Regions from separate parts of the Cellulosimicrobium sp. RS genome, predicted to be linked through region 1. Evidence: predicted binding sites of a transcription regulator. Region 1 holds the regulator's gene; each other region holds the start of a gene.

The links. Region 1 encodes Rex, which represses fermentation and respiration genes when NADH is low (regulators of the CRP and FNR family bind a similar motif). Its sites were predicted from a motif close to CTTGTGAANNNNTTCACAAG; they were not measured.
Region 2: mqo (malate dehydrogenase (quinone)) is a predicted target of Rex. The motif match lies at 5,815-5,834, and genes of this name have one in related genera.
Region 3: adhE (bifunctional acetaldehyde-CoA/alcohol dehydrogenase) is a predicted target of Rex. The motif match lies at 2,814-2,833, and genes of this name have one in related genera.

What each region holds. Positions count from the first base shown of each region.
Region 1 covers NZ_JBJXVU010000003.1:363,865-374,107, reverse strand. The annotation lists gene ACI769_RS07260 (PLD nuclease N-terminal domain-containing protein) at 1-218, shown strand, start outside; gene ccsB (c-type cytochrome biogenesis protein CcsB) at 485-1,516, opposite strand; gene ACI769_RS07250 (cytochrome c biogenesis protein ResB) at 1,513-3,444, opposite strand; gene ACI769_RS07245 (cytochrome c biogenesis CcdA family protein) at 3,446-4,240, opposite strand; gene ACI769_RS07240 (TlpA disulfide reductase family protein) at 4,297-4,872, opposite strand; gene ACI769_RS07235 (histidine phosphatase family protein) at 5,084-5,755, opposite strand; gene ACI769_RS07230 (MarR family winged helix-turn-helix transcriptional regulator) at 5,827-6,354, opposite strand; gene ACI769_RS07225 (YceI family protein) at 6,519-7,070, shown strand; gene ACI769_RS07220 (redox-sensing transcriptional repressor Rex) at 7,191-7,865, opposite strand; gene ACI769_RS07215 (glutaredoxin family protein) at 7,922-8,212, opposite strand; gene ACI769_RS07210 (HAD family phosphatase) at 8,262-9,134, shown strand; gene ACI769_RS07205 (30S ribosomal protein bS22) at 9,229-9,327, opposite strand; gene ACI769_RS07200 (acetoin utilization protein AcuC) at 9,513-10,243, opposite strand, start outside.
Region 2 covers NZ_JBJXVU010000004.1:172,575-182,817, forward strand. The annotation lists gene ACI769_RS08225 (MFS transporter) at 1-42, shown strand, start outside; gene ACI769_RS08230 (SCO4848 family membrane protein) at 101-319, opposite strand; gene ACI769_RS08235 (siderophore-interacting protein) at 492-1,316, shown strand; gene ACI769_RS08240 (acyl-CoA desaturase) at 1,386-2,495, opposite strand; gene ACI769_RS08245 (helix-turn-helix domain-containing protein) at 2,649-3,602, opposite strand; gene ACI769_RS08250 (hypothetical protein) at 3,693-4,115, shown strand; gene mqo (malate dehydrogenase (quinone)) at 4,280-5,800, opposite strand; gene ACI769_RS08260 (maleylpyruvate isomerase family mycothiol-dependent enzyme) at 6,095-7,000, opposite strand; gene ACI769_RS08265 (pyridoxal 5'-phosphate synthase) at 6,991-7,665, opposite strand; gene ACI769_RS08270 (TetR/AcrR family transcriptional regulator) at 7,662-8,258, opposite strand; gene bioB (biotin synthase BioB) at 8,477-9,550, shown strand; gene ACI769_RS08280 (MFS transporter) at 9,578-10,243, shown strand, end outside.
Region 3 covers NZ_JBJXVU010000006.1:41,172-51,414, forward strand. The annotation lists gene adhE (bifunctional acetaldehyde-CoA/alcohol dehydrogenase) at 1-2,726, opposite strand, end outside; gene ACI769_RS10635 (prolyl oligopeptidase family protein) at 2,933-5,155, shown strand; gene ACI769_RS10640 (glycoside hydrolase family 65 protein) at 5,249-7,726, opposite strand; gene ACI769_RS10645 (HAD family phosphatase) at 7,723-8,511, opposite strand; gene ACI769_RS10650 (hypothetical protein) at 8,680-9,732, opposite strand; gene ACI769_RS10655 (ester cyclase) at 9,891-10,243, shown strand, end outside.

The DNA of each region.
Region 1 (10,243 bases):
GTCGGCGCAACGCGCCCGTCGCGCCCGACGACGACCCCGAGTTCCTCTGGCGGCTCGAGCAGCAGCAGCGCCGCCAGGCACGCGACGACTCCCCGGCACCCGCCGACGACGCTCCGGCCACGGACGCGACGCCCGGGGACGAGCGCACCGACGACGGCGACGCGCGCCGCCCCGGCGCGAGCAACCCCTCGGAGGACGGCGACGACGCGACGCGCTGAGGCGCCCGGCGCGACTTGAGGCTCCCGCGACGACGAGGCTCGCACCGCCGAGTCCGCGACACCACGACGCTCGCACCGCCCAGCCCGCAGCACCACGAGGCTCGCACCACCCAGCCCGCAGCACCACGAGGCTCGCACCACCCAGCCCGCAGCACCACGAGGCTCGCGCCACCCAGCCCGCAGCATGACGAAGGGGGCCGCCGTCCGATCGGACGGCGGCCCCCTTCGTCGTGCCGCGCCGCGTCGTGGTGCTGCGCAGCGGTGGGTCAGTCGCCCGGGTTGAGGCCCGAGTACGAGTGCTTGCCGTTGAACAGCAGGTTGACGCCGGTGAAGTTGAAGAGCACGCACGCGTAGCCGACGATCACGAAGTACGCCGCGCGGCGGCCGGACCACCCGCGGGTCGTGCGCGCGTGCAGGTAGGCCGCGTAGACGATCCAGACGACGAAGCTCCAGACCTCCTTGGGGTCCCAGCCCCAGTAGCGGCCCCACGCGTGCTCGGCCCAGATCGCCCCGCCGATGATCGTGAACGTCCACAGCACGAACGCCACCGCGTTGAGCCGGAAGCTCAGGGCCTCGAGCTGGAGAGCGCCCGGCGTCGAGTCGAGCCAGCGCCACCCGCGGGCCCCGACAAACGCGTTGCCCGAGTCGCGCGAGTCGCGCAGGAGCTGGAGCACCGAGGTGACGAACGCGACGGTGAAGATGCCCGTCGCGATGATCGCGACCCCGACGTGGATGACGAGCCAGTAGGACTGGAGCGCCGGCTGCACGCCCGTCGCGACGACGAAGAACGCGTTCTGGGCGAGCACGAGGAACAGGACCGACAGCCCCGTGACGAACGAGCCCAGGAAGCGCACGTCGCGCTTGAGGGAGACGGCGAGGAACGCCGCGAGCGCGACGAACGTGCCCACGAGCGTGAACTCGTACATGTTGGCCCAGGGGGTGCGCCCGGCCGCGACCCCGCGCGTGACGATCGCGACGAGCAGCAGCGCGGTACCGAGCCACGTCAGCGAGACGCCGATGTTCGCGGCCTTGCGCGACGGCGGCGCGGCGTCCGCCGGGTCCGCGTCGGCGGCGTCCGTCGTGCCGGGCCCGTACGGGGAGGCCGACGAGGCACCCGCGGCGGTGAGCACCTCGGCGCGGTCCGCGGAGCGCTCGCGCGCCCCGGCCCGGGCGTCGGCACGCTCGAGGTCCGCGCGGCCCGCGAGGCGCGCGAGGTCGATCGCGAACGCGACGAGCGCGACGGTCAGCGCGGTCGCTGCGGCCCAGACGAGGTCCTGGCTCAGCTCGGCGAGGGTCATCGGTCAGCCTTTCGTGCGCGGTCGCGCGAGGTCGGGTCCTGTGCGGGACGCCCGGTGGGGCGGGTGCCGTCCGCCGGGGCACGCCCCGGCGACGAGGTGAGGTCGCCCTCGTCCGATGGTGCCACGCCCGGGAGCGCGGCGAGAAGCGAGTCGACCTCGCCCTGCAGCCCGGCGTCGTCGCCCCGGGCGAGCCCCGCGACGGCGACGACGGTCCGCTCGCGCGGGGCGTCGTCGTCGCCCGTGCCGGGCACCTCCTCGCGCCACGCGCGCACCCAGACGCGGCGGCGGGGCGTGAAGAGGGAGACGGCGAGGCCCAGCAGGGCGCCGAGCGAGAAGACGAGCACCCACGTCAGCGACGGGTCGTGCCGCAGGTCGAGGGCCACGTAGCGCGGCAGGGAGTCGAACGTGATGGTGCCGAGCCCGTCGGGGAGGTCGACGGTCTCGCCGGGCGCGACGAGGATCTTCACGCGCTCGCCGTCCTCGTCGACCGACGGCGTGAGGTCGTCGGTGTCGAGGCGGTAGACGTTCTGGGGCAGGCCCTCGTCGAGGCCCAGGTCGCCCCGGTACACCTCGAGCACGAGGAGCGGGTTGATGGGCTGCGGGTAGATCGAGGCCGCCGTCTCGCCGTCCTCGCTGATCTCGGCCGTCGGCAGGAAGTACCCGACGAGGCCGATCTGGTCGAGGCCGTCCGAGACGTCGGGCACCTTGATGACGCCGCGCGACGTGTACATCGTGTCCTCCGGGAGGAACGGCACGCGGCCCGAGAACGCGGTCTCGCCGTCGGCGTCGCGCACCGTCACCTCGGGCGCGAACCCGTTGCCCTGGAGGTAGATCTTCGCGCCGCCCGCGGTGAGCGGGTGGTTGACCTTGATGGTCTCCTCGTGATGGGCGCCGTCGGGGTCGCGCACCGTGACGAACGCCGTGAAGTCGCGCGACTGGGCGAACGCGGCGGCGTCGGCCGCGAACTCCGACTCGAACGCGTCGAGCGTCATGGAGAACGGGACGAGCGACGACGGGCGGAACCAGGCGCCGTTCTCGAACGTGTCGTAGTCGACGACCGCGTTCGCGAACCCGCGGCCCTCGGTGACGATGGCCTGGCCGCGGTAGTGCAGGAGCTGGCCGGTCGCGACCGCGACGAGCAGCCCGACGAGGGACAGGTGGAACAGCAGGTTCCCGGTCTCGCGCAGGTACCCGCGCTCCGCGGAGACCGTCCGCGCGGCGGGCCGGGCGGCGGCGCGTCCGCGGGCGGGCGTCGCGTCCTCGGCGCCGGTGTCGACGCGGAAGGTCGGGAGCCAGGACAGGCGTCCGCGCAGGTGCGTGCTCGCCGCCTCGACGACCTCGTCGGGCGTCGCGTCCGTGACGGCGCGGCCCTGCGCGGGGAACCGGTCGAAGCGGCGGGGCGTGCGCGGCGGGCGGGAGCGCAGCGCCTGCAGGTGCGCCTTCGTCCGCGGCAGGATGCACCCGACGAGCGAGACGAACAGCAGGATGTAGATCGCCGAGAACCACACCGACGCGTAGACGTCGAAGAAGCCGAGACGGTCGAGCCACTCCCCCGTGGTGGGGTTCTCCTGGAGGTAGCGCAGCACCGCCGCCGGGTCCTGCGGGCGCTGCGGCAGGACCGAGCCGGGCACCGCGGCGACCGCGAGCAGCATGAGGAGCATGAGCGCGACGCGCATGCTCGTGAGCTGGCGCCACGTCCAGCGCAGCGCACCGCGCCACCCGAGCGACGGGAGCGCCGGGCCGCCGTCGCCTCCCGCGCCGCCCTTCCCGCCCGACGGCGTCCGCTCCCCCGGGCCGTCGCCCGCGGAGAACGCGTCGTCGATGCCCTCGGGGCGGTAGCCCGTCCGCACGGTCGTGCCGGCCTTCTCGGCCTTCTCGGCCTGCTCGGCCTGCTCGCTGTTCCCGGGCTCCCCGGTCCGCCGGCTCATCTCACACCACCGTCACGTATCCGCCGATCCAGCCCTGCAGCGACGTCGTCCACGTCGTCCACAGGCCCGTGACCAGCGCCAGACCGATGAGCACCAGCAGCCCGCCGCCGATCCGCATGATCGCGAGACGGTGCCGGCGCAGGAACCCGAGCATGCGCTGCGAGCTCTGCAGCCCCAGCGCGATGAGGAGGAAGGGCACGCCCAGCCCGAGGCAGTACGCGACGCCGAGGATCGCGCCGCGCCCCGCCGACGCCTCGCTGAGCGACAGCGCCTGGACGGCAACGAGCGTCGGGCCGAGGCACGGGGTCCAGCCGAGGCCGAACACGATGCCGAGCAGGGGCGCCCCCCACAGCCCGGCCTGCGGGCTCACGTGCAGGCGCCGCTCGCGCTGGAGGAAGGGCAGGGAGCCGAGGAACGCGAAGCCCATGAGGATGACGACCACGCCGAGCACGCGCGTGATGACGTCCTCCCAGCGGACCAGGTGCACGCCGATCGCGCCCGCCGCGAACATGAGCGCCACGAACACGAGCGTGAACCCGGCGACGAACAGCCCGACCCCCGCGAGCACGCGGCCCCGGCTCGGTGCCGCGACCCGGGTGGCCGTCGTCGTGCCCCCGGACGCCTTGCCCCCGCTGCCGGTGGTGGCCGCGGCCATGCCCGAGACGTAGCCGACGTACCCCGGCACGAGCGGCAGCACGCACGGGGACGCGAACGAGACGAGGCCCGCGATGACCGCGACGGGCACCGCGAGCAGCATCGAGCCGCTCCACACGGTCGTCGCGAAGGTGTCGCCGATGCTCGACGCGGCGGCCGCGGGGACCGCGGCGGCGAGGGGCGTGAGGACGGGCACGGTCAGCCCTCGGCGAGGACGTCGTCGACCAGGGCGGTGAGCGTCGAGCCCTCGACGAGCCCGATGACGCGCGCCGCGACGCGGCCCTCGCGGTCGAGCACGACGGTGGACGGCACGGCCTGGAGCGGGACGGTGCCCGAGAGCGCCGCGACGACCTCGCCGGAACGGTCGTCGATCGACGGGTAGGGGACGTCGAACCGGCGCTGGAACGCCTGGGCGGCGCCCGCCTCGTCGGTCGTGTTGATCCCGAGCACCTGCACGCCGTCGTCGGCGCGGTCGTTGGCGAGCGCCACGAGGTCGGGCGCCTCGGCCCGGCACGGCGCGCACGCCGCGTACCAGGTGTTGAGCACGACGACGTCCCCGAGCCACGCGCTCGTGTCGACCTGCTCGCCCTCGTAGTCCGTGCCCGTGAGCGCGACGACGTCGCCGCGCTCGTCGGCGTCCCACGTGCGGACCGACCCGTCGCCCGAGACGAAGCCCTGCCCCACGACGTCGGTCGAGGCGCCGGAGTCCTGCGCGCACGCCGCGAGACCGAGGGCCGCGGCGAGCACGACGGCGCCCGTCAGCGCACGGCGCACGGGTCGCCGACGCGACGGCAGGGCAGCGGCCCGCGCCTCGACGGAGAGGGGGCGCGCGGCACGCGCGCGCGAGTCGGCGGTCACGACGGCATCACGGGACGCACCCTGCCCGCGCTTCCTGAACGGGACCTGAGAGACGTGACCTCCGCCACGCCCGAACCGTGCAGTTCGGACGCGACGGCCGTGGCGACAGCGCTGGACATGACCGACGTCACGCCCCGGAGACGGTCGCCGCGCCCGGGAGGAGGTCCGCGACCGGCTCGGTGTAGTGGAGGCCGACCAGGCGGTCGTCCTCGAAGTGCAGCGACGTGAGCGACGCGAGCGAGCACTCGCGCTTGCGCGGGTCGTGCCAGAGCCGGCGGTTCTCGAAGCTCAGGCGCGTGAGCCACACCGGGAGCTGGTGGCTGACGAGCAGCGCCTCGTGCCCGGCCGCCTTGTCCCGCGCGTCGGCGACGGCGGCCCGCATGCGCGCGACCTGCTCCACGTACGGCTCGCCCCACGAGGGGCGGAACGGGTTCCACAGGTAGGGCCAGTGCTGCGGGTGCCGCAGCGAGCCGTCCCCGACGCCGAAGGTCTTGCCCTCGAAGTGGTTCGCGGCCTCGATGAGCCGCTCGTCCGTGCCCAGCTCGAGCCCGAACGCCTCGGCGGCAGGCGTCGCGGTCTCCTGCGCGCGCTGCAGCGGCGAGGCCACGACGACCGTGAGGTCGGCGCGGGGGCGCGACGTGCCGTCGGGCCCGGGCTCGCCCGCGAGGTGCGCGGCGACGCGGCGGGCCATCTCGTGGCCGCGCTCGGAGAGGTGGTAGCCGGGGATCCGGCCGTAGAGGACGCCGTCGGGGTTGTGGACCTCGCCGTGGCGCAGGAGGTGGACGATGGTGGAGACCATGCCCACCAGTGTCCCGCACTCGGGGCGAGCGCACGCCACCGCGAGCCGGTGCGACGGGCCGGGACGGGTGGTCAGGCGTCGCGGTCGGCCTTGCACGCCTCCGCGACGGCCGCCATCGCCTCGCCCAGCGCCCGGAACTGCTCCGGCGTGAGCACGTCGACCAGGTACCGGCGCACGGCCGCCACGTGGGCGGGCGCCGACGCGACGAGCACGCGGTAGCCCTCGCTCGTCATCGCGCAGTTCACGCCCCGACGGTCGCCCGAGCTCGCGGAGCGCCGGACCAGTCCGCGCGCCTCCATGCGCGCGACGGTGTGCGTCACGCGGCTGCGCGAGCGGGCGAGCCCGTCCGCGAGCGCCGACATGCGCAGGGTGTGGTCGGGGCTCTCGGAGAGACGCACGAGCAGCTCGTACTCGTTGAGCGACACCTCGGACCGTTCCTCGTGGTCCCGGCCGAGCGCCTCGATGAAGCGCACGGTCCCGTCGAGGTACGCGCGCCACAGGCGCTGCTGCTCCGCGTCGAGCCAGCGCGGCTCGGCGGCGGGGGCTGCGGGGGTGCGGACGGTGCTCGCCGTCGGGGTGTCGACGTCGTTGCGGGTCATGGGTCCTCGGCGGTGCGGGGGCGGTCGGGGGCGTGGGGGCGTCGCGAACATTGTTCCACCCCACGGGAATAGACGGACCGAGGGGTGCTGTTGATACGCTCGTTCCGAAGTTGAACGTTCAACCACTTGGTCCGCCCGGACCCCGACCACCCGCAGGAGCACCCATGGCCTCGTCGCTGCCCGCCGGCCTCACGACCGGTACCTACGCCCTCGACGCGTCGCACTCGCAGGCGTCGTTCACCGTCCGCCACGCCGGGATCTCGAAGGTCCGCGGCACCCTCGCGATCACCGACGGCACGATCACCGTCGGCGACGACCTCGAGTCGACGTCCGTGACCGCCCAGCTCGACGCCGCGTCCGTGAGCACGGGCGACGAGAACCGCGACAACCACCTGCGCAGCGCCGACTTCTGGGACGCGGAGAACAAGCCGACGTGGACGTTCACGTCGACGCGCATCACGGGCGACGGCGACGACTACGTCGTGGCCGGCGACCTGACGATCAACGGCGTCACCAAGCCGGTCGAGCTCGAGACGGAGTTCGCGGGCACCGCGACCGACCCGTTCGGCAACCCGCGCGCCGGCTTCGAGGCGACCACCGAGATCTCGCGCAAGGAGTTCGGCCTCACCTGGAACGCCGCGCTCGAGACCGGCGGGGTGCTCGTCGGCGACAAGATCAAGATCGCGCTCGACGTCTCGGCCATCAAGCAGGCCTGACCGTCGTCCCGGGCACGTCCCGGGCGAGACCGGCACCCTCCGGCAGGGGAGCCGCCCCGAGGGGCCGCGTGCACCGGCACGCGGCCCTTCGTCGTCCCCGGGTCCGGACGCCGGGGCCGCTCAGCGCTCCTGCGACGCCGCGAGGGCGCGGGCCTGCGAGTGGAACGCGAGGATCTGCAGCTCGCTGCCGACGTCGACGCCGCGCACGTCGACGTCCGCCGGGACCTGGAGCGCACGCGGCGCGAAGTTGAGGATCTCGCGCACCCCCGCCGCGACCACGCGGTCCGCGACCGCCTGCGCGTGCGCCGCGGGCGTCGCGAGGACGACGATCGACACCTTCTCGCGCTCCACGACCTCCTCGAGCGCGTCGACGTGCTCGACGACGAGGCCCGCGGCCCGCGTCCCGACGACGTCCGGCGACGCGTCGAGGAGCGCCGCCACGTGGAAGCCGCGCTGCTCGTAGCCCGAGTAGTTCGCGAGCGCGTGCCCCAGGTTGCCGATCCCGACGATCGCGATGCGGTGCTCGTCGACGAGGCCCAGGGCCTCGGTGATGTACTGCGCGAGCGAGTCGACGTCGTAGCCCACGCCGCGCGTGCCGAACGAGCCGAGGAACGACAGGTCCTTGCGCAGCTGGGCCGGGCCCACGCCGGACAGCTCCGCGAGCTCGACCGACGACGTCGTCCCGACGCCCCGCGCCACGAGGTCCCGCAGCGCGCGCAGGTAGGACGGGAGCCGCGCCACCGTCGCGCTCGGGATCCCCGGCGCCGTCACCTCACCGACTACCTGCTCAGCCACCGTCACTCCGTCGTCCAGGGACCGTCCTCGTCGACGGTCACGCTCCACGGGAGGAATCATCCCAGGTCCGCGCGCGGCGCCGAAATCCGGGCCACCGCACGCGCCAGCCGGCGCGCGTCCACGCGCCAGAACCCCTGCTGCACCCCGCCGACCGTGACGACCGGCACGTACTCGCCGTACTGCTCGCGCAGGGCCGGGTCCGTGCCCGGCGCGTCCAGGTCGACCTCCGCCCACGCGACGCCCGCCTCGGCGCACACGGCCTCGACGACCGTCCGCGCGTCGTCGCACAGGTGACAGCCCGCGCGGCCGAACAGCAGGACGGGGGCGGGGGCGTCGGAGGTGCTCACGCCTCCCAGGGTACGAGGCCCCGGCAGGCCGACCGCCTAGAGTGGAGGCATGGCGACGTCTCCCGGCCCGGGCCCCGACCCGACCTCCCGGCCGACGCTCCCCGAGGAGGCGCCCGCGCGCGCGCCCGGGCCGCCGCACCGCACCGCCGCGTTCTTCGACGTCGACAACACGATCATCCGCGGCGCCTCGTCGTTCCACCTCGCGCGCGCCCTGTACCAGCGCGAGTTCTTCTCGACGCTCGACATCGTGCGCTTCGCCGTGCACCAGGCCCGGTACCTCGTGTTCGGCGAGAACAAGCAGCAGATCGACCGCATCCGGTCGCGCGCGCTCGCGCTCATCGCGGGGCGCTCCGTCGCCGAGGTCACCGCGATCGGCGAGGAGGTCTACGACACCGTCCTGTCGCTGCGCATCTACCCCGGCACGCGCCGCCTGCTCGACGAGCACCTCGCCGCCGGGCACCAGGTGTGGCTCGTCTCCGCGACCCCCGTCGAGATCGGCGAGCTCATCGCGCGCCGGCTCGGGACGACGGGCGCACTCGGCACCGTCGCGGAGCACGAGGACGGCTTCTACACGGGACGGCTCGTCGGCGACATGATGCACGGCCGCGCGAAGGCTGCCGGGGTGCGGGCGCTCGCCGAGCGCGAGGACATCGACCTCGAGGCGTCGTACGCGTACGGCGACTCGCTCAACGACGTCACGATGATGGAGGCCGTGGGGCACCCGTGCCCCATCAACCCGGACGCCCGCCTGCGCCGCCACGCGCAGGACGTCGGCTGGCCCATCCGCGAGTTCCGCGGGCGCCGCCGCCGCGTCGCCCGCAGCAGCGTCCGCACCGCGAGCTGGGCCGGCGCCGCCTGGGCCGCCGCGCTCGTCCTGCGCTCGGTGCGCCGCGCCGTCGACCGGCGCATCGCCCGCCTCTGACCCCGCCCGGGCCGCGCCCGGAGACGCGTCGAGCCCGGTCCCTCGGGAGGGACCGGGCTCGACGACGGGTCGGCGCGTCAGGACGCGCGCGACGTCACTTCTTGTTGCGACGCTGGTGACGCGTCTTGCGAAGCAGCTTGCGGTGCTTCTTCTTGGCCATGCGCTTGCGGCGCTTCTTGATGACGGAGCCCATACGGTCCTCGCAATGCTCGAGCGGCGTGTCGGTCGGCGACCGGTCGACCGGCCGCGGGTGGTCCACGGTTGATCGGGGCCCCGGCGACCACGAGGGCGCCGCAAGCCGACCAACACGAGAGAAATCCGCCCCCTAGCCTACCCGCTCGCGCCCGTGCCCCGGTACGCGACCGGTCGCGGGGCGTCTCAGTCGAAGTGCGCGTCGAGGCCCAGCAGCGGGAAGACGGCCCGGCGCGTGGCCGCGACGGCGCGGTCGACGTCGTCGTCCGGGTCGTACCCGCTGCTCCACCGCCGGACCTCGACCTCGGGCCCGAACGCGAGCGGCGCGTCGAACCCGGCGACCTCCGCCACGCGCTCGCGCCACTCCGCGGGCAGGGGCACGCCCGCGGTGACGGGCCGGTGCACGACCTCCCCCACGACGGCCGACCACACGAGCGGCACGACGCGCGCGATCGCGTACCCGCCCCCGCCGAGCGCGAGCCACCGCCCGTCGGTCAGCTCGTGCGCGAGCCCGTGCATCCAGGTGGCGGCCGTGCGCTGCGCGTCGACGGACACGTCGAGGTCGGACAACGGGTCCTCGCCGTGCGCGTCGCACCCGTGCTGGGTGACGAGCACCTCGGGACGGAACGCGCGCAGCACGGGCGGCACGACGGCGTCGACCGCGCGCAGCCAGCGGGCGCCGTCGGTGCGGCGCGGGAGCGCGACGTTGACCGCCGTCCCCTCGGCGCCGGGGCCCCCGAGGTCGGTCGGGTGGCCCGTCCCGGGGAAGAGCGTCGCGCCGCTCTGGTGGACGGAGACGGTGAGGACGCGCGGGTCGTCCCAGAACGCCTCCTCGACGCCGTCGCCGTGGTGGGCGTCGAGGTCGACGTACGCGACGCGCTCGACGCCGTCGTCGAGCAGGCGCCGGATCGCGACGG
Region 2 (10,243 bases), on a different contig from region 1:
CCGCGGCACTCGCCACTCGCGAACCTCGTGCGGCGGCGCTAGACCCAGCCGTCCCTTGGCCGCCAGGTGGGGCGTCGGGACGGACGCGTGACGGCCCGGCTCAGACGAGCGTGAGGACGCCCAGCACCCCGACGGCGAGGGCGAGCACGAGCGAGACGGCGATGAGCACGACGTGCACGGTGAGGAAGCGCGTCGCGCGGCCGTCGGCGTCGCGCGAGCGGGGGTCCTTGGCGATGCGCTGGAGGAAGCGCGGCCAGATGAGCAGGTTCCAGGCGGCCGTGACGAGCAGGACCACGGACCAGACGACGGGGATCTCCACGTCCCGAGCATGCCAGGAGGCGTCGGGCGCCTCGGGCGGGACGACCGCGGGCAGGGTGTGGGATCCAGCACATCGACGCGGGCGTGAGGTGAGGCTAACCTCTCTCGTGGTCGACGCGCTCGCGGGGCCGCCGTTCCGCCCGGGGAGCCGGGCGCCGCACGAGGAGCCGCCGGTGTCCGTCAAGACCGTCAAGCCCCAGGACGCGCACGTCGTCACGCTGAGCGTCGTCGGGCGCGAGCGGGTCAGTCCCAACGTCGTGCGGGTCACGCTCGGGGGAGACGAGCTGGACCTCTTCACCCCGCTGGGGTTCGACCAGTGGTTCCGGCTCTTCCTCCCGCGCGAGGACCAGGACGCGCTGCGGCTGCCGACCCGCGCGTCGGGCCTCTGGTACGTCCAGTACCTCGCCACGCCCAAGGCGCGCCGGCCGTGGGTGCGGAACTACACCGTGCGGGCCGTGCGCCCGGGCCTGCGCGAGCTCGACGTGGACTTCGTCGTGCACGGCGACGCGGGGCCCGCGTCCTCGTTCGCGCTGTCCGCCGAGCCGGGGGACCGCGTGGGCCTGCTCGACCAGGGGATCGGCTACCACCCGCGCGTCCCGCACGACTGGACGCTCCTCGTCGCCGACGAGACCGGGCTGCCCGCCGTCGCGGGGATCTGCGCGTCCCTGCCCGACGACGCGCGCGGCCTCGCGGTGGTCGAGGTCCCCGAGGCGGCGGACGCCCAGGAGTTCCGCGTGCCCGCGGGTGTCGAGCTGCGCTGGCTGGCGCGCGACGAGGCGCGGCCCACGGGCGGCGACCACGACCTGCTGCCGGGCCACCTCGCGCTCGACGCCGTACGGTCGGCCGACCTGCCCGCCGGCCCCGTCTACGCGTACGCGGTCGGGGAGTCGGCGCTCGCGACGGGCGTGCGCCGCCACCTCGTCAACGACCGGGGCGTGCCGAAGGCGCACGTCGACTTCGTCGGGTACTGGCGCCACGGGCACGCGGCGTCCGCCTGAACTGCCCCGCGCGCGCCGTCGGGCGCGGGGCGTCGTGCAGCGGAGCGTCGTGCAGCAGGGGCGGGTCGGTCAGACCCGGCGGAGCTGGCGGAACATCGGGCAGTCGAACGGGTCGCGCGCCGAGAGCCCCACGCGGTTGAGGTACCGGACGACGATCGCGTAGGACTGCACGAGGCTCGTCTCCGTGTACGGCAGGCCGAGGTGCGCGCAGTGCTCGCGCACGATCTCGCGGGCCCGCGCGAGGTGCGGGCGCGGCATGCTCGGGAACAGGTGGTGCTCGATCTGGAAGTTGAGCCCGCCCATGAGGATGTTCATCCACCAGCCGCCGCGGATGTTCCGCGAGGTGAGGACCTGCTTGGACAGGAAGTCGATCTTGCTGTCGGCGGGGATGATCGCCATGCCCTTGTGGTTGGGGGCGAACGACGCCCCCATGTAGACGCCGAAGACGGCGAGCTGGACGCCCAGGAAGGCGGCCGCGAGGCCGAGCGGCAGGAACCAGACGACCGCGCCGACGTAGAGCGACAGGCGCAGCGTGATGGTGACGATCTCGATGACGCGCGTGCGGACGTCGCCGCGCGCGCGGCCGCCGGCGAGGAGCGAGCGGAACGCCTGCACGTGCAGGTTCACGCCCTCGAGCGTGAGGAGCGGGAAGAACAGCCAGCCCTGGTAGCGGTTGATGACCGCCCGGAAGCCCTTCGCGACCTCCGCGTCCTCCTCGAGGAACACGACGACGTCGGGAGCGATGTCCGGGTCCTTGCCGCGGCGGTTCGGGTTCGCGTGGTGGCGCGTGTGCTTGTTCATCCACCACGAGTGGCTGATGCCGACGACGCCGTTGGCCAGCACCTTCCCGAGGCGGTCGTTCGCCGGGCCGGACGCGAACACCTGCCGGTGCGAGGCCTCGTGCGCGACGAACGCGAACTGGGTGAGGATCAGGCCGAGCGCCCCGGCGATGAGGAGCTGGAACCACGAGTCGCCCAGGAGCACGAACCCGGCGACCGCGCCGCCGAGCGCGAGCGTGAGGACCCCGAGGGTCCACAGGTAGTAGGCGTGCGTGCGGTGGAGCAGGCCCGCGTCGCGCACCGTGCGCGACAGTGCGCTGTAGGTGCTGGTGACGGCGCCGGGCTCGTCGGTCCGAGGGCGGGTGGCCCGGAAGCCCGGGCGCACTGCGGCAGAGGTCATGTGTCCTCGCAGGGGTGTCGGTGTCGACTTCCCAGCCGCGGAGGTGAGCAGGTGCTCGTCGTGCAGATGGCCCCACCCTACGGGACCGTAGGTTGCGCGCGCGAGGGGGCCGGGTGAAGGAGTCGCGAAGGAGCGACACCTCACCCGGAGGGGTCAGGCGGCGAACCGGAAGGTCTGGCGGTACTCCGTCGGCGTGATCCCGACCGCCCGCCGGAAGTGGTGGCGCAGGAGCGCGGCCGACCCGAAACCGCTGCGGCGCGCGACCTCCTCCAGGTCCAGCGAGGACTCCTCGAGCAGCGCCTGCGCGTGCGCGACGCGTTGCGACGTCAGCCACGCGAGCGGGGTCGTGCCGGTCTGCGCGACGAAAGCGCGCGCGAACGTGCGCTCGGAGGTGTGGGCCCGGCGGGCGAGGTCGCGCACGGTGAGCGGCTCGTCGAGGTGGTCGGTCATCCACTCCAGCAGCTCCCCGAACGAGTCCTCCTCGCACTCGGGCACCGGGCGCTCGATGAACTGGCGCTGCCCGCCGTCGCGCTGGGGCGGCACGACCATGCGCCGGGCGATCGTGTTCGCCACCCGCGCCCCGAGCTCGCGGCGCACGAGGTGCAGGCACGCGTCGATGCCCGCGGCCGTGCCGGCGCTCGTGATGAGGTTGCCGTCGTCGACGAAGAGCACGTCGGGGTCGATGTCGAGGCTCGGGTAGCGACGGCGCAGCTCGTCGGCGTGCATCCAGTGCGTCGTCACCCGCCGTCCCTCGATGACGCCCGCGGCCGCGAGCACGAACACGCCCGAGCACACGCTGAGCAGCAGGGCGCCGCGGTCGGACGCGCGGCGGACGGCGTCGAGCACCTCGGGCGGGTAGTCGGTCCCGATGCGGATCGCCGGCACGACGACCAGGTCCGCGTCGTCCGTCGCGGAGAGGTCGTGGTCGGGCACGACGTGCGCGCCCACCGACGTCCGGACGGCACGGCCCGCGACCGGGCCGCACACGCGGAAGTCGAACGACGGGACGCCGTCGTCGCTGCGGTCGAGGCCGAAGACCTCGCACACGACGCCGAACTCGAACGGGGCCAGGCCGTCGCACACGACGGCCGCGACGGATCGCACCATGCTCGGCACGCTACGCCGCTGGCAGGATCTTGTCGAGAGGTGTCAGTGCTGCCACTCGTGGCGCGGGTCGTGCGCCGCGAGGGTGGAGCGATGGACATCTTCTGGGGTGTGGTGGCTCTTCTCCTCGTCGTCGGCCCGACGGTCGCGGCCCTCGCGGTCCGCCGCGAGGACCCGGCCCGTCCGTGGTTCCCCGCCGGGTCCGACGGCGCGTGGCCCGACGGCGCCGCGTGGGACGCGCGCGGGGACCGGTCGGTGCACGGCGAGCGCTGGGACCGCGACGCGCAGCGGCTGGACGCCGACCTGCGCGCCGCGGCGTCGCGACCGGCTGAGCCGGCCGCCGTCGTCGACCCGCACGAGGTCGCGGCCGAGCTCGTGCTGCGGCGCGTCGTGCCGAACCCGGCCGTGCGCGACGGCGTGCGCGCCGCTCCTGCCGTGCCGGGCGGGCGCCCCGGGGCGAACGTGCCCGTCGCGCCGCGGCGGCCGGGGACCCGGGGCACGCCGCTCGCGCGCTGAGCCCCCGCACGCTGAGCCCCCGCACGCCGAGCTGCCGCGTCCTGAGCCTCCCTCGTGCCGAGCCGTCGCGTGCTGCTCGACGCGCGCAGCGTCCTCGGACGCACGAACGGCCCGGACCTCGTGGAGGTCCGGGCCGTTCGCGGGGGAGCGGTGTCGCGCTCGGGTCAGGCGCGCGAGCCGACCGCGTCGACGTCCGCGTCGCCCGTGAGCTGGTCGAGGCCCTCGAGCTCGTGCGCCTCCCACGGCGCGTGGCCGAGGCTCGGGATCATCGTCGCGAGCTCCGGGCGCCACTTGGTGAAGCGGGCGGGGAAGCAGCGCTCGAGCAGGTCGATCATCGCCGGGACGGCCGTCGAGGCGCCCGGCGAGGCGCCGAGCAGGCCGGCGATCGAGCCGTCGGCCGCCGCGATGACCTCGGTGCCGAACTCGAGGACGCCCTTGCCGTCCTTGTCCTTCTTGATCACCTGGACGCGCTGGCCCGCGGTGATGGTCTCCCAGTGCTTGGGGTGCGCGGTGGGCATGAAGCCCTGGAGCGCGGTGAACTTGGTCTCCGGGCTCGCGAGGAGCTGGCCCACCAGGTACTGGGTGAGGTCGAGGTTCTTCAGGCCCGCGCCCACCATCGAGCCGAGGTTGTGCAGGCGCAGCGAGGTGAACAGCCCGAGGTACTTGCCCTTCTTGAGGTACTTGGGGCTGAACCCGGCGTAGGGGCCGAACATCAGGTACGTCTTGCCGTCGACGACGCGCGTGTCCAGGTGCGGGACCGACATGGGCGGCGAGCCGACGTCGGCCTTGCCGTAGACCTTCGCCTGGTGCTGGGCGACGAGCTCCGGGTCGTCCGTGCGGAGGAACTCGCCGCTGATCGGGAAGCCGCCGTAGCCCTTCGCCTCCGGGATGCCGGCCGCCTGGAGCAGCGGCAGCGCGCCGCCGCCGGCGCCGACGAACACGAACCGGGCCTCGACGGTCGAGCGGCGCTTCGGGGCGTTCCACGAGCGGTCCTTGACCGTCAGGCGCCAGCGGCCGTCCTTCGTCTTCCTGAGGTTCTTCACCTCGTGCTCGAGGTAGAGCTGCGTGCCCTCCGAGACGAGGTAGTCGACGAGCTGCTCGGTGAGGGCGCCGAAGTCGACGTCCGTCCCGCTCGTCGCGCGCGTCGCCGCGACCGGCTCGTCGCCGTCGCGCTCGGCGACCAGGAGCGGAGCCCACTCGGCGATGACCGCCGGGTCGTCCGTGAACTCGAGCTCGCTGAACAGCGGGTGGCGGCGCAGCGTCTCGAAGCGGCGACGCAGGTAGTCGACGTTCTCCGCGCCGCGCACGAACGTCATGTGGGGGGTGCGGGAGATGAAGCTCGCGGGCTGCGGCAGCGCGCCCGTCGTGAGCAGGTGGTGCCAGAACTCGCGCGACACCTCGAACTGCTCGTTGATCTTCACCGCCTTGGTGATGTCGATCGAGCCGTCCGGCTTCTCCGGCGTGTAGTTCAGCTCGCACAGGGCGGCGTGACCCGTCCCGGCGTTGTTCCACGGGTTCGACGACTCCTGCGCCACGGCGTCCAGGCGCTCGTAGATGCGCACCGTCCAGGTGGGCTCCAAGACCTTCAGGAGTGCCCCGAGCGTGGCGCTCATGATGCCACCGCCGATGAGGGCTACGTCGATCTGGTCTGCGCTGCTTGCGGGGTTGCTCGCTCGACTCGACACATGTCGATCCTACGCTTGTGAAAGAGTGCACTAACTGTGCGGTGCGTCACGGGCGTGCGTCACACTTTCGCGGGACCTCGGTCCTGAGCCGGGCAGGTCGGACGTCGCGTACCGCGCGATCCGTCCGCGTTCGCCCGGGTCGCACCGCGATCTCGCGAGGGAGAGCACGGGTCCCGAGCCGTCCTCCCGCGAGGTAGAGCCGTGGTCTCGCGAGGTGGAGCCGTGGTCCGCGTGCACGAGCCGACCACGCCTCTACCTGGGCGGCCCAGGGCTCTACCTCGGCCGACCGGGGCTCTACCTCGCGGGGGTGGGGTTCTCCGGCGGCGGGGAGTACGGGGACGGCCAGGGGCCGATCTCGGGGAGGCTCACGGGCTCGCCCGCGAGGCGGGCGGTGGGCTCGGTGCCGGGGGCGCGGCCCGCGAGCCAGGCGGCGACGTCGGTGAGGCCGCCGTGGACGACGACGGCGCAGCGGCCGCGCGCGGACGTGGGCGCGGCTGCGGCCACGGGCGTGGGCTCTGCTTCGGACGCGGGCTCAGGTCCGGCAGCCATGCGGAGGCCGCCCGGTCCGACGCGAAGAGCGCCCGGTCCCACGTGGACGCCGCCGGCGCCCACGACGAGGCCTCCTGGTGCCCCGTCGAGCTCGACCACGACGTCGTCCGCGAGCCGGACCCCGAGGAAGTCGAGGAGGTGCAGCCCGAGCGCGGGAGGCCAGGAGTCGAGGCCGACGCCGGCGTCGAGGTCGACCGCGTGGATCCGCACCTCGCGCCACCAGGCCACGAGCGCGTCCGTGACCGTGCCGTCGCGGTACGTCACCGGCGCGGACCACCCGGCGGACCCGGCGGCGGGCCACGCGGCGTCGAGGCGGTCGGCCAGCGCGTCGAGCGCCGCGACGTGCTGCGCGACCGAGCGCAGCGCGCCCGTCCGGATGCCGTCCTCGCGCCCGGCCGCGCCGCCGTCGTACACCTCGACGAGCTCGCCGCGCGCGGCGCGCTCGGCCTGCCGTGCCATGGCCTCGCCGATGGCGGTGACGTGCGCGAGCACGTGGCTGCGCGACCACCCGGGCAGTGCCGACGGCGCGTCGAGCCCGGCGGCGTCGAGCCCGCGCGCCGCGTCGGTCACCGCGTCGAGGGCGGCGCGCGCGTCGCGCCGGACCTCCTCGACGTCGGGCGGGGTGAGGGCAGGGGCGTCGGTCAGGGCCACAGCAGCTCCTTCGTCCAGGTGGTCGGCGCGCCGGACGCCGCGGTGTAGCGCAGGCGGGTCTGGCCCGCGCCCGACGACGCCCAGAACTCCACGCTCGTCGGCTCGAGCGCGTACGCGGTCCAGGCGTCGAGGACGAGCCCGGACTCCGCCCGCACGCGGTCGAGGGCGGCGTCCCACGCCTCGCGGTAGGCGGCGCGGGACGCGAGCGGGGCGCTCTGCGACCCGGCGAGGGCGGTCGCGCGGGAGAAGTCGGACCGGTCCAGGAAGTCGGCGGCGGACGTCTCGGCGTCCAGCGGCACGACGGGCCCCCGCACGCGGACCTGCCGACCGTGCTCGCGCCAGAAGAACGTCAGGGCGGCGTTCGGGTTCTGCGCGAGCGCGACGCCCTTGGGGGAGTCGGCGCGCGTCGCGAAGACCCACCCGTCGCCGTCGACGTCCTTGAGGATGAGCGTCCGCGCGTCCACGCGGCCGCTCGCGTCGGCGGTCGAGAGGGTGGCGGCGTGCGGTGCGGGCAGCCCGGCGTCGATCGCGTCGTCGAGCCAGCGGACGAAGAGCGTGCCCGGGTCGTCGGGTGCGGCGTCGACGTCGAGACCGGGGAGGTCGGGGCCGAAGACGGGCAGGGCGCGCAGGCGCTCGCGCAGGGACGGGCGGTCGGCGTCGGTCATGCGTCCTCCGAGGTGGTCGGGAGCGGGTCGAGCAGGGCGACGAAGCCCCGCGCGGCGGCGGACATCGCGTCCGGGTCGTCGAGGGCGCGCGCGAGGACGTACCCGCCCTGCACGACGGCGACGGCGGCGTGCGCGCGGTCGCGCGCCGCGTCGTCGGGCAGCCCGCCCTCGACGAGGACGGCGGCGGCCAGGTCGACGAGCCCGCGGAAGTAGGCGCGCACCTCAGCGGCGAGCGCGGCGTCGTCCATGACGGCCTGGTCGCTCACGAGGCGCCCGACCTTGCAGCCGGCGAGCGCGGGCCGCGGGCGTTCGAGATAGCGGACGAGGCGCTCGACGGCGGAGCCCTGCGCGCCGAGGTCGCGGCGCGCGGCGTCGAGGCCCGCGGTCGTCGTGGCGTGCACGGCCGCGGCGGCGAGGTCGTGCTTCGTGGGGAAGTGGTGGTAGAGGCTGCCCTGCCCGACGCCGCTCGCGGCGAGGACCTGGCGCGGGCTCGTCGCGCCGACGCCCTGGGCCCAGAAGAGCTCCTGCGCGGCGGCGACGAGGCGGTCCCGGTTCGAGCCGGGCGCCTCCGCGCGTGGCGTGTCGGACGGCATGGTCCGAGCCTAGCGGGCGACCATACCTACCGCTAGGTATGTCGCGGACGAGTCTCCGGGCCGACGGGGTGCGACCTGCGCCTGGGGGAGAGCGACGGTCTCGCCCCACCGGTCTTGTGGACCGTCACCAACGCGTCGTCGGGCTCCCCGGTCGGCGGAACGCGACGCTGGAGAGACCGTGCACGCGCGCGCGCGGCGCGCGTCGCCACGATCGACCCATGGACCACGACCTCGCCGCGTTGCTCGACGACCTCGTCTCCGCCACGACGCGCGAGGAGGCGCCCTCCGCGGACAGCCTCCTCGCCGTCCTCGCGACCGACGACGACGACCTCCTGGACGTCGTCGCCGCGGCGGCCCGGGTCCGACGCCGGTGGTTCGGCCGGCGCGTGAAGCTCGCCTACCTCGTCAACCTCAAGTCCGGGCTGTGCCCCGAGGACTGCACCTACTGCTCCCAGCGGCTCGGGTCCGCGGCGGAGATCCTGCGGTACACGTGGCTCCGGGCGCCCGAGGCGCTCGGTGCGGCGCGCGCGGGCATCGACGCCGGGGCGTCGCGCGTGTGCCTCGTGGCGAGCGGGCGCGGCCCCACGGAGCGCGACGTGACCCGCGTCTGCGGGGTCGTCTCCCGGATCGTCGAGGAGCACCCTGGCGTCGAGGTCTGCGCGTGCCTCGGGCTGCTGTCCGACGGCCAGGCCGAGCGCCTGCGCGACGCGGGCGCCCACGCCTACAACCACAACCTCAACGCGTCGCAGGACGCCTACCCCGAGATCTGCACGACCCACGACCACGCGGACCGCGTCGCGACCGTCCGGCGCGTCCAGGGCGCCGGGCTGTCGGCCTGCTCGGGGCTCATCGCGGGGGCGGGGGAGACCCCCGAGCAGCTCGTCGACGTGCTCCTGGAGCTGCGGGCGCTCGACCCGGACTCCGTCCCGGTCAACTTCCTCGTGCCCTTCGAGGGGACCCCGCTCGCGGGCCGGCACGAGCTCACGCCGCAACGGTGCCTGCGGATCCTCGCCGCCGCGCGGTTCGCGCTGCCCCGGGCCGAGCTGCGCCTGGGCGCCGGGCGGGAGCTCCATCTGCGAGCACTTCAGCCGCTCGCCCTGCACGTGGCCAGCTCGCTCTTCCTCGGCGACTACCTCACGGCGGAGGGGCAGGACGCCGCCGCGGACCTCGCGATGATCGCCGATGCCGGCCTCGAGGTCGAGGAGGTGCCCGGACCCGCCGGGCGGACGGCGTCGTCGCGCGTCGTTCCGCGCCGCCGCGGGGCGGGGACGGACGTCGCTCCCAACGCCTGATCGCCGCGACCGTCGTAGCGTGAGGGCGTGAGGGTGCAGCAGCGGGTGCTGGTGGTCGCGGTCCTCGCGTCGTTCGTGTCGTTCCTGGACGGCTCGGTGGTCAACGTCGCGCTGCCCGCGATCTCCGCCGAGCTCACCACCGGGCCCGTCACGGGTCTCGCGCTGCAGCAGTGGGTCGTCGACGCCTACATGATCACGCTCGGCGCGCTCATCCTCCTGGCGGGGTCGCTGTCGGACGTCCACGGGCGCCGCCGCATCATGGCGATCGGGCTCGTCGGGTTCGCCGTGACGTCGGTCGCGTGCGCGCTCGCGCCCGACGGCCTCGTCCTCGTCGTCGCGCGCGGCCTCCAGGGCGTCGCGGGCGCCCTGCTCGTGCCCAGCTCGCTCGCCATGATCATCTCCACGTTCGACGGCGAGCGGCAGGCCCGCGCGATCGGCTCCTGGACCGCGTGGACCAGCACCGCGTCGCTCGTCGGGCCGCTGCTCGGCGGCGTCCTCATCGACGCGATCTCGTGGCGCTGGGTCTTCTGGATCAACGTGCTCCCCGTCGCCGTCACGCTGTGGCTGCTGCGCGGCGTCCCCCGGTCCGCGGCGGAGGAGCCGGACGCCGCGGCGGGCCCGGGCGGACGACGGCGCATCGACACGCTCGGGGCGACGCTCGCCGCCGTCGGGCTCGCGGGCACGGTGTTCGCG
Region 3 (10,243 bases), on a different contig from region 1:
CCGGCAGGCGGGGTCGCCGCCTGCCCGTCCTCGGTGCTCGCACCCTCGTGGGCCGCGAGACGCTCTGCCCGCACGACCTCGCGGCTGCTGCCGCGGTAGGCCGCGACGAGGATGTCGCGCATGTCCTCCAGGACCGGCATCCGCGGGTTCGCCGGGGCGCACTGGTCCTCGAACGACCGGAGCGCGAGGTCGTCCAGGCGGCTCATGAACGCCCGCTCGTCGACGCCCTGCGCGGCGAACGTCGCCTCGATGCCCACCTTGGCGCGCAGCTCCTCGACCGCCCTCGCGTACGACTCGACGCCCTCCTCCGGGGTGGAGGCCGGCAGCCCGAGGTGCTTCGCGATCTCCTGGAACCGCTCCGGGGCCACGTAGCGCTCGTACTTGGGCCAGCTCGTGAGCTTCGTGGGCACCTGGCCGTTGTAGCGGATCACGTGCGACAGGAGCACCGCGTTGGTGCGCCCGTGCACGAGGTGGAAGGTCGAGCCCACGGTGTGCGCCATGGCGTGCACGATGCCGAGCATCGCCGAGCCGAACGCCATGCCCGCGATGGTCGCCGCGTTGTGCATCTTCTCGCGGGCCTTCGGGGCCGCCGCGCCCTGCGTGACCGAGTCCTCGATGTGCTCGAAGACCATCTTGATCGCCTGCAGGCACAGCCCGTCGGTGAAGTCGTTCGCGTAGACGGAGACGAACGCCTCGGTCGCGTGCGTGAGGGCGTCGAAGCCCGAGTCGGCCGCGAGCTTCGCGGGCATGGTGTCCGTGAGCACGGGGTCGACGATGGCGACGGTCGGGGTGAGCGCGTAGTCCGCGAGCGGGTACTTGAAGCCCGTCTCCGGGTCGGTGATGACCGCGAACGGCGTCACCTCCGCGCCGGTGCCCGACGACGTCGGGATGCACACGAGCTTCGCCCTGCCCCCGAGCTCGGGGAACTTGTAGGCGCGCTTGCGCACGTCGAAGAACTTCTCCCGCATGTCGGAGAACTCGATCTCCGGGTGCTCGTACCGCAGCCACATGACCTTGGCGGCGTCCATCGGCGACCCGCCGCCGATCGCGATGATCGTGTCGGGCTCGAAGTCGCGCATCGACTCGGCGCCGCGGTTCACGGTGCCGACGCTCGGCTCCGGCTCGACCGCGTCGATGATCTGGATCGCGACCTTCTCCTCGCGGCGGGCGAGGACGTCGAGCACGCGGTCGACGACGCCGATGCGGCTCATGACCTTGTCGGTGACGATCGTGACGCGGTGCACGTCGCGCATCTGCGCGAGGTACTGGATCGAGTTCGGCTCGAAGTACGTCTTGGCCGGCACCTTGAACCACTGCATGTTGTTGTTGCGCCGCCCGATCCGCTTGACGTTGATGAGGTTGACCGCCGACACGTTGTTCGACACCGAGTTCGCGCCGTAGCTGCCGCAGCCGAGCGTGAGCGACGGGAGCAGCGCGTTGTAGATGTCGCCGATGCCGCCGAGCGACGTCGGGCTGTTCCACAGCACGCGCACGGCCTTCACGCGCGACCCGTACCGCTCGACGAGCGCCTCGTCGGACGTGTGGATCGCGGCCGAGTGGCCCAGGCCGTCGAGCTCGACCATGCGCTCCGCGAGGCGGACGCCGTGCTCGGTGTCGCGGGCCCGCAGGACGGCCAGGACGGGCGTGAGCTTCTCGCGGCTCAGGGGCTCGTCGGGGCCGACGTCGTCGATCTCCGCGAGGATGATCGACGTGTCGTCGGGGACCTCGAACCCGGCCTCGCGCGCGATCCACACCGGCGACTTGCCCACGACCTTCGGGTTGAGCTTCGCCCCGGCGCAGTTCGTGCCGTTCGCCTCGACCCCGAAGATGAGGCGCTCGAGCATCGCCTTCTCGGCGGGCGTCACCCGGTAGGCGTGCAGGCGGGCGAGCTCGCGCATCGCGTCGTCGTAGATCACGTCGTCGAGGATGAGCGCCTGCTCCGAGGCGCACACCATGCCGTTGTCGAACGCCTTCGACATGACCACGTCGTTGATCGCGCGGCCGAGGTCGGCGCTCTTCTCGACGTAGGCGGGGACGTTGCCGGCCCCGACGCCGAGCGCCGGCTTGCCGGCCGAGTAGGCCGCGCGGACCATGCCGTTGCCGCCCGTGGCGAGGATGAGCGCGACGCCGGGGTGGTGCATGAGCGTGCTGGTCGCCTCGATCGACGGGTGCTCGACCCACTGGATGCAGTCGTCGGGCGCGCCGGCCGCGACCGCGGCGTCGCGCACGATGCGGGCCGCCTCGACCGACGAGCGCTGCGCGCTCGGGTGGAACGCGAACACCACGGGGTTGCGCGTCTTGAGCGCGATGAGCGACTTGAAGATCGTGGTCGACGTCGGGTTCGTCACCGGCGTCACGGCGCACACGACGCCGACGGGCTCGGCGATCTCGACGACGCCCGTGAGCTCGTCGCGCCCGATGATGCCGACCGTCTTCAGGTTCGCCATCGAGTTGGGCACGTGCTCGCACGCGAAGATGTTCTTGGTCGCCTTGTCCTCGAAGACGCCGCGCCCGGTCTCGGCGACGGCCATCTGCGCGAGGTGGCCGTGCTGGTGCAGGCCGGCGACGGACGCCTTGAGGACGATCCGGTCGACGTCCTCCTGCGTGAGGCTCATGTACTGGTCGAGCGCCTTGCGGGCCCGCTCGACGAGGACGTCGATCTCGTGCGTCGTGCGGGTGTCCTCGGTGCGGTTCTCGACCTTCGTGCTGGCGCTCTTCGCGCTCATGCGTCCCCTCCGGTGCCCGACCTCGCCGGGCGTCGGCCGCGGGTGTGCCGGGGCCGGGATGCCCCGGCTCCTTCGGCGGTCTCTCTACTTGTGAAGGTTTTCACAAGCCGCGCGTCCCCACAAGGGTCCGGCCCCGATGCGGGCCAAAGGTCCCCGCCTCCTCGTGACCTCCGCACCGCGGCCAGCGCGCCGTAGGGTGGGTGACCATGACCGCCGAGCAGACGACGAGCCCCTCGCCCGCGACCGAGAGCCGCGCCGCGACCGACCGACCGGACGGCACCCCCCACGACCCGTACCTCTGGCTCGAGGACGTCGAGGGCGACGAGGCGCTGGCCTGGGTCCGCGCCCGCAACGCCGAGGTCGCCGACACGCTCGAGACCGCCGACGAGTTCGCCGCGACCGAGCGTGCGATCCGCGAGGTGCTCGACTCCGACGCGAAGATCCCCGAGGTCTCGAAGATCGGCGACCGGTACTACAACTTCTGGCGCGACGCGCAGCACGAGCGCGGCGTCTGGCGGCGCACGACGCTCGAGTCCTACCGCACCGACGACCCGGAGTGGGAGACCGTCCTCGACCTCGACGCGCTCGCCGCGGCCGAGGGCGAGTCGTGGGTCTGGCACGGCGCGAGCGTCCTGCGCCCGACGCCGGAGCAGCTCGCCGCGGGCGAGCCCTGGCGGCACGCGCTCGTCGAGCTCTCCCCCGGCGGCTCCGACGCCGACGTCACGCGCGAGTTCGACCTCGTGGAGAAGCTGTTCGTCGCGCCGCAGGACGGCGGCTTCCACCGCGCCGAGGCCAAGGGCTCGCTCGGCTGGATCGACGCCGACACCGTGTACGTCTTCACCGACTTCGGCGAGGGCACGCTCACGCCGTCCGGGTACCCGCGCGTGGTCAAGCGCTGGACGCGCGGCACCCCGCTCGACGCCGCGGTGACCGTCTACGAGGGCACCGACGAGGACATGTACATCTCCGCCTGGCGCTCGCACACGCCCGGGTTCGAGCGCGACTTCGTGCACCGCTCCAAGGCGTTCTACTCCGACGAGCTCTACCTCGCCGAGCGCACCGGCACGCCCGAGCAGCGCCTGACGAAGATCGACGTGCCCGACTCCGCCGAGGTCGGCGTGCGGCGCGAGTGGCTGCTCGTCGAGCTGCGCGACGACTGGACGGTCGGCGGCGCGACGTACCGCGCCGGGTCGCTCCTCGCGGCCCGGTTCGACGACTTCCTCGCGGGCGACCGCGGCTTCACCGTGCTCTTCGAGCCGACGGCGACGACGTCGCTCGCCGGCGCCACGTGGACGCGCCACCACCTCGTCGTCAACGTGCTCGACGACGTGAAGAACCGGCTGCACGTGCTGACGCCGCCGGACGCCGCCGCGCCCGGGGGCGCCGTCGGGCAGGAGGCCGCGGACGCGCCGTGGGTGCGCTCGGAGATCCCGGGCCTGCCCGCGCTGGGCACGGTCGCCGTCGGGGCGGTCGACCCCGTCGACACCGACGACCTCTGGCTCGTCACGACCGACTACCTCACGCCGACGACGCTCTCGCTCCTGTCGCTCGGCGAGCACCCGGGCGACGCGGGCGCGCCCGAGGTCGTCAAGTCCAACCCCGCGTTCTTCGACGCCGACGGCATGACGGTCGCGCAGCACTTCGCCACGTCCGACGACGGCACCCGCGTGCCGTACTTCGTCGTGGGCCGCGCGGACCTCGTCGCGGGGGCGGGCGAGGGCGGCAGCGGAACCGGTACCGCGCCCACGCTCCTGTACGGGTACGGCGGCTTCGAGATCTCGCTCACGCCCGCCTACTCCGGCGCGCTCGGCCGCGCGTGGCTGTCGCAGGGCGGCGTCTACGTCGTCGCGAACATCCGCGGCGGCGGCGAGTACGGGCCCGCGTGGCACCAGGCCGCGCTCAAGGCGAACCGGCACCGCGCCTACGAGGACTTCGCCGCCGTCGCGCGCGACCTCGTCGCCCGCGGGATCACCACGCCCGAGCACCTGGGGATGGAGGGCCGCTCCAACGGCGGCCTGCTCGCCGGCAACATGCTCACGCAGTACCCCGAGCTGTTCGGCGCCGTCATCGTCGGCGTGCCGCTGCTCGACATGCGCCGCTACACGAAGCTCCTCGCGGGGGCGTCGTGGGCCGCGGAGTACGGCGACCCGGACGACCCCGAGCAGTGGGAGTTCATCCGCACGTTCTCGCCGTACCACCTGTTCGACGCCGAGCGCGAGTACCCGCCCGTGCTGTTCACGACGTCGACGAAGGACGACCGCGTCCACCCGGGCCACGCGCGCAAGCTCGCCGCGAAGATGCTCGGCGAGGGCAAGGACGTCACGTACTACGAGAACATCGAGGGCGGCCACGGCGGCGCCGCGAACAACGCCCAGGCCGCGCACATGGCCGCGGTGCACTACCGCTTCCTCGCCGAGCGCCTCGGCTGACCGGGCGCTCCCGCCGGGCCGAGCAGGTGGTCCTGGCGCGTCCGCGAGACCGGACGCGCCAGGACCACCTGGTCGGCGAGGTGCGGGCGGGCCTCAGGAGTGCGGCACCGTCGCGGTGATGAGGGTGCCGTCCTCGCGGCGGTTGCCGGAGAGGGCGCGCAGGCTCGGGCGGCCCGGCCTGACCGGGCCCTGGCCGTCGAGCGCGACGCGCGCGACCTCGCCCGGGACGACCTTCACCTGCTCGCCCCGCACGACGACCTGCGCGCCGTCGCCGGTCTCGGCGTCGAGCTCGATCGCGTCGGGCAGCACGGTGACGCGCAGCCGCGAGCCGCGCCACTGCACGCGGAACGTGAGCGACTCCCACTCCTGGGGCAGGCGCGGGTCGAACGTGAGGTCGCCCTCCGAGTCGCGCATGCCGCCGAACCCGTACGCGAGCGCGGACCACGTGCCGCCCGCGGACGCGACGTGCACGCCGTCGGACGCGTTGGCGTGCAGGTTCGCGAGGTCGACGAAGATCGACGACACGAAGTACTCGAGCGCGAGCTCGTGGTACCCCACCTCGGCCGCGACGATGGACTGCACGACGCCCGAGAGCGTCGAGTCGCCCGTGGTCAACGGGTCGTAGTACTCGAAGTCGGCGAGCTTCTCCTCGGCGCTGAAGTGCTGCCCCTGGAGGAACAGCGCGAGCACGACGTCGGCCTGCTTGAGCACCTGGTAGCGGTAGATGACGAGCGGGTGGTAGTGCAGCAGGAGGGGCCGCTTGTCCTCGGGCGTGTGCGCGAGGTCCCAGATCTCGCGCTCGAGGAAGTGCGAGTCCTGCGGGTGGATGCCGATGCTCTCGGCGTACGGGATCGACATGTGGTCGGCCGCGCGGACCCACTCCGCGGCCTCGTACGCGCCGAGCGAGAGCCGGTCCACGAGACGCGCGTAGTCCTCGGGGTGGTCGGCCTTCATGCGCTCGACGACGTACGCCGCGGCGCGCAGGTTGAAGCGTGCCATGACGTTCGTGAAGAGGTTGTCGTTGACGACGGTCGTGTACTCGTCCGGCCCGGTGACGCCGTGGATGTGGAAGTTGTCGTCGCCGTTGGCACGCCAGAAGCCGAGGTCCTCCCACATGCGCGCCGTCTCGACGAGGATGTCCGCGGCCTCGCGGCGCAGGAAGTCCTCGTCGCCGGTCGCGCGCACGTACTGCACGAGCGCGTAGCTCACGTCGGCGTCGATGTGGTACTGCGCCGTCCCGGCCGCGTAGTAGGCGGACGCCTCCTCGCCGTTGATCGTGCGCCAGGGGAAGAGCGCGCCCTTCTGCGACAGCTCCGCGGCGCGGCGCCGGGCGGCGTCGAGCATCTGGTAGCGGAAGCGCAGCGCGTTGCGCGCGTACCGCGGGCTCGTGTACGTGAGGAACGGCAGGACGTAGATCTCGGTGTCCCAGAAGTAGTGCCCGCTGTACCCGGAGCCGGTGAGGCCCTTCGCGGGGACGCCGTTGCCCTCGGCACGGGCCGTGGCCTGCGCGAGCTGGAACAGGTTCCAGCGCACGGCCTGCTGGACGCCCGGCTGGCCGGGGATCTCGACGTCGGAGCGGGCCCAGAAGTCGTCGAGCCACTCGCGCTGGAGCGCGAGCTGGGCCTCGACGCCGGTCTCGCGCGCCCGGTCGAGCGTGCGCCGGCAGCGGTCGACGAGCTCGCGCGACGGCACGCCGCGCGACGTGTGGTACGCGACGAGCTTGGTGAGCCGGATCGGCCGCCCGGGCTCGGCGTGCACGCGGAACACGTGCTTCGCGAGGTCGTCCTCGGCGAGCGTGCGCACGTCCCACTCGTTCTCGGTCTCGAGCAGGTCGTCGGCCGCGACGGCGAGCGTCATGCCGGAGTTGGTGCAGCGGTAGGACAGCACGAGGCGCTCGTCGTCGCCGAACTGCGTCTGCGGCTGCAGCACGCGCCCGGTGAACTGGTTCGTCTTGCGCGGGTCGAAGCCCTCCCCCAGCGACGCGGACCGCACGTGGTACTCGTCCTGGCCGTCCTGGCGGTTGAGGATCTGGGACGAGATCGCGACGGGCGCGGCCGCGTCGAGGAGCGTGACCTCGAACGTCATGACCGCGAGGTGGCGCTCGACGAACGACACCATGCGCTGCGAGCGGATCTGCACGCGCTTGCCCGACGGCGTGCGCCACAGCAGCTCGCGCCGCAGGACGCCGTCCTGGAGGTCGAGCGAGCGCTCGTAGTCGATGAGGTCCGCGACGGGCAGCAGGAGGGGCTCGTCGTCCACGTAGAGGCGGATGACCTTGGCGTCCGGGACGTTGACGATCGTCTGCCCGACGCGCGCGAAGCCGTACGCCTCCTCCGCGTGCCGGATGGGCCACGTCTCGTGGAAGCCGTTGACGAACGTGCCGTGCGAGTGGGACTCGCGCCCCTCCTCGACGTTGCCGCGCATGCCGAGGTAGCCGTTCGCGACGGCGAACAACGTCTCGGTGACGCCCAGGTCCTCCGCGGAGAACTGCGACTCGACGAGCCGCCACGGGTCGGCCGGGAAACGCAGGCGGTCGACGGTGCCGCGCTCGTCGGCGGTCCGGCGGATCACGCGCCCGCCTCCTCGTCGGCGGGGCCGGTGACGGCGGGACGGGCGGCGTCGGCGGTCGCCGCGCGCGGACGGTCGAGGACCGTCGCGTCGAGCTCGCCGAGGTCGGCCACGACGACGTCGGCCCCGTGCGCGAGCAGCGCGTCCGCGCCCACCCCGCGGTCGACGCCGAGCACGAGCCCGAACCCGCCGGCCGCACCGGCCTGCACGCCCGACAGCGCGTCCTCTACGACGACGGCCTCCGCGGCGGGGACGTCCAGCAGCTGCGCCGCGTACAGGTACGTGTCCGGTGCGGGCTTGCCGGCGACGTGCTCGCGCGCCGCGACGTTCCCGTCCACGACGACCGCGAACCGGTGCGTGAGCCCGGCCGCCGCGAGGACGGCGGGCGTGTTGCGCGACGACGACACGACGGCGACCGCCGCGCCCGCCGCGGTCACGGCGTCGAGGAACCGGACCGAGCTCGGGTACGGCGCGATGCCCTCCTCGGCGAACATGCGGTTGACGATCTCGTCCTTGCGGTTGCCGAGCGCGCACACGGTGGACTCCCCCGGCGCGTCCGTGACCTCGCCGCGCGGCAGCGTGACGCCCCGCGACGCGAGGAACGTCGCGACGCCGTCGTACCGGGGCTTCCCGTCGATCGACGCGAAGTAGTCCGCGGCGGTGTACGGGGCGAGGCCGTGCGCGGCGCAGTAGGGCGCGAACAGCCGTTCCCAGGCGCGCATGTGGAGCTCGGCGGTCGGCGTGAGGACGCCGTCGAGGTCGAACAGCACGGCTCGCAGGACGGGCATGGAGATCCTTCGCGGTGGGGGGACGAGGGTCTGCGCCCGGCCGTTCCCGCGCCGTCCGGAGGCCGCGGGACGGCCGTCCGCACGTCGCCGTCGTGACCGTCGCGCGAGGTCAAGCGTACGCACCCGGAGCCGTGCGCGGAAAGCGCTCAGGGCGTGTCCGGGCGACGCTCAGGCGTGGGCGCGCTCGGCCAGGACGTCGGCGACGCGGCCGAGGTTCGCGAGCAGCGCGCGGTGCTCGTCGGGCGTGCCGGCGACCCCGCGACCGGGCCCGCCGCCGACGCCGGACCGCGGCGCACCGAGGAGCGTCACGTCGTCGAGCGCGGGCAGCCCGAGCCCGATGCGGCGCCACGGCACGCTGACGAGGTCGGCGAGCTCGCCCAGCGCCGGCCCGGCGCACTGCGAGACCTTCGCGGGCGGCAGCGCGGCCCAGAGGCGTACGCCCCGCTCGACCGCGCGCGCGACCGTCTCCCAGGACCGCTCGTCCCAGGCGCCGAGCGTCAGGCCGACCGCGTCGGCGCCCGCGAGGACGACAGGCGCGACGCCCACCCAGGCGGGGCCCACGTGGACGACCGTCGACGCGGACGCGGCGCGCGCGGCGTCGAGCACCGGGCGCAGCCCGTCCACGAGGTCCGGGCCGGGGACGGCGCGCAGGCGCGAGTAGCCCGAGAACGTGGGCAGCACGCCCGCGCCCACCTGCGCGAGCAGCGGCTCGTCCACCTGCACGACGACGTCCGCCCCCGGGACCTGACGGCGCACCTGCGCGACGTGCTCGGTCACGCCCGCGGCGAGCGCCTCGACGACCTCGCGCACCGCGCCGCGGTCGGACAACACGCGGTCGCCGCGCGCGAGGTACACCTCGGCGGCGAGCGTCCACGGCCCGGTGACCGTGACGGCGAGCGGCCCCGCGTACCCGGCGCCCGCGATGGTGAGCGCCTCCACGTCCTCGCGCAGGTACGCCTCCGCGCGGCGCAGGTCCGCGCCGCCGTGGTCCGCGAGCTTCCAGCCGTGGGGGCCGAGCTCGACGGGCAGCCCGGGCAGCAGCGCCGCCGTCCGCCCCGTCGCGTCGGCGCCGGGCCCGCGGCCCGGGAGCTGGACGAGGAACGGCACTCCCCGCACGCCCGTCGGCACGGCGGCGAGGTCGCCGAGCACCGTGAGCTGCGCCTCGAGGACGTCCGCGCCCTCTCCGCCGGGCCACGGCCCGAGCCCGCTCACCGCGGTCATGCCGCACCCCCGGGGGCCGCCTCGCGCGGGAGACCGCGCACCTCGTCACGAACCACGTGCCGTCCACCTCTCTCCAGGAGCACACCGGAACACCGAGCCGTGCCGCGACCCCGCCGGGGTCCGGGGGCCGCACGGCCGTCCCGCGGAAGGACCCCGCCATGGGCACGCACGAGAACAAGGCCGCCGCCGTCGCCGTGCACACGCACGCGATCCCGGGCAACCACGCCGACGCCGTCGCGGCGCTGCTCGCGCCGGGCTTCCGCAACCACGACGCGGCACCGGGCGGCGACGGCGGCGACGAGGGCCTCGTCGCGACCATGCACTGGTACGCGGACGCGTTCGAGGACCAGCACGTCGAGGTGCTGCACGCGGTCGCGGAGGGCGACCTCGTGGCGCTGCACGTCGAGCTCAGCGCGCGGCACACCGGCTACTTCCGCGGCGTCGCGCCGACGGGCCGCCGGTTCCGCGTCCGCGAGATGCACGTGCTCCGCTTCGCCGAGGGACGCGCGGC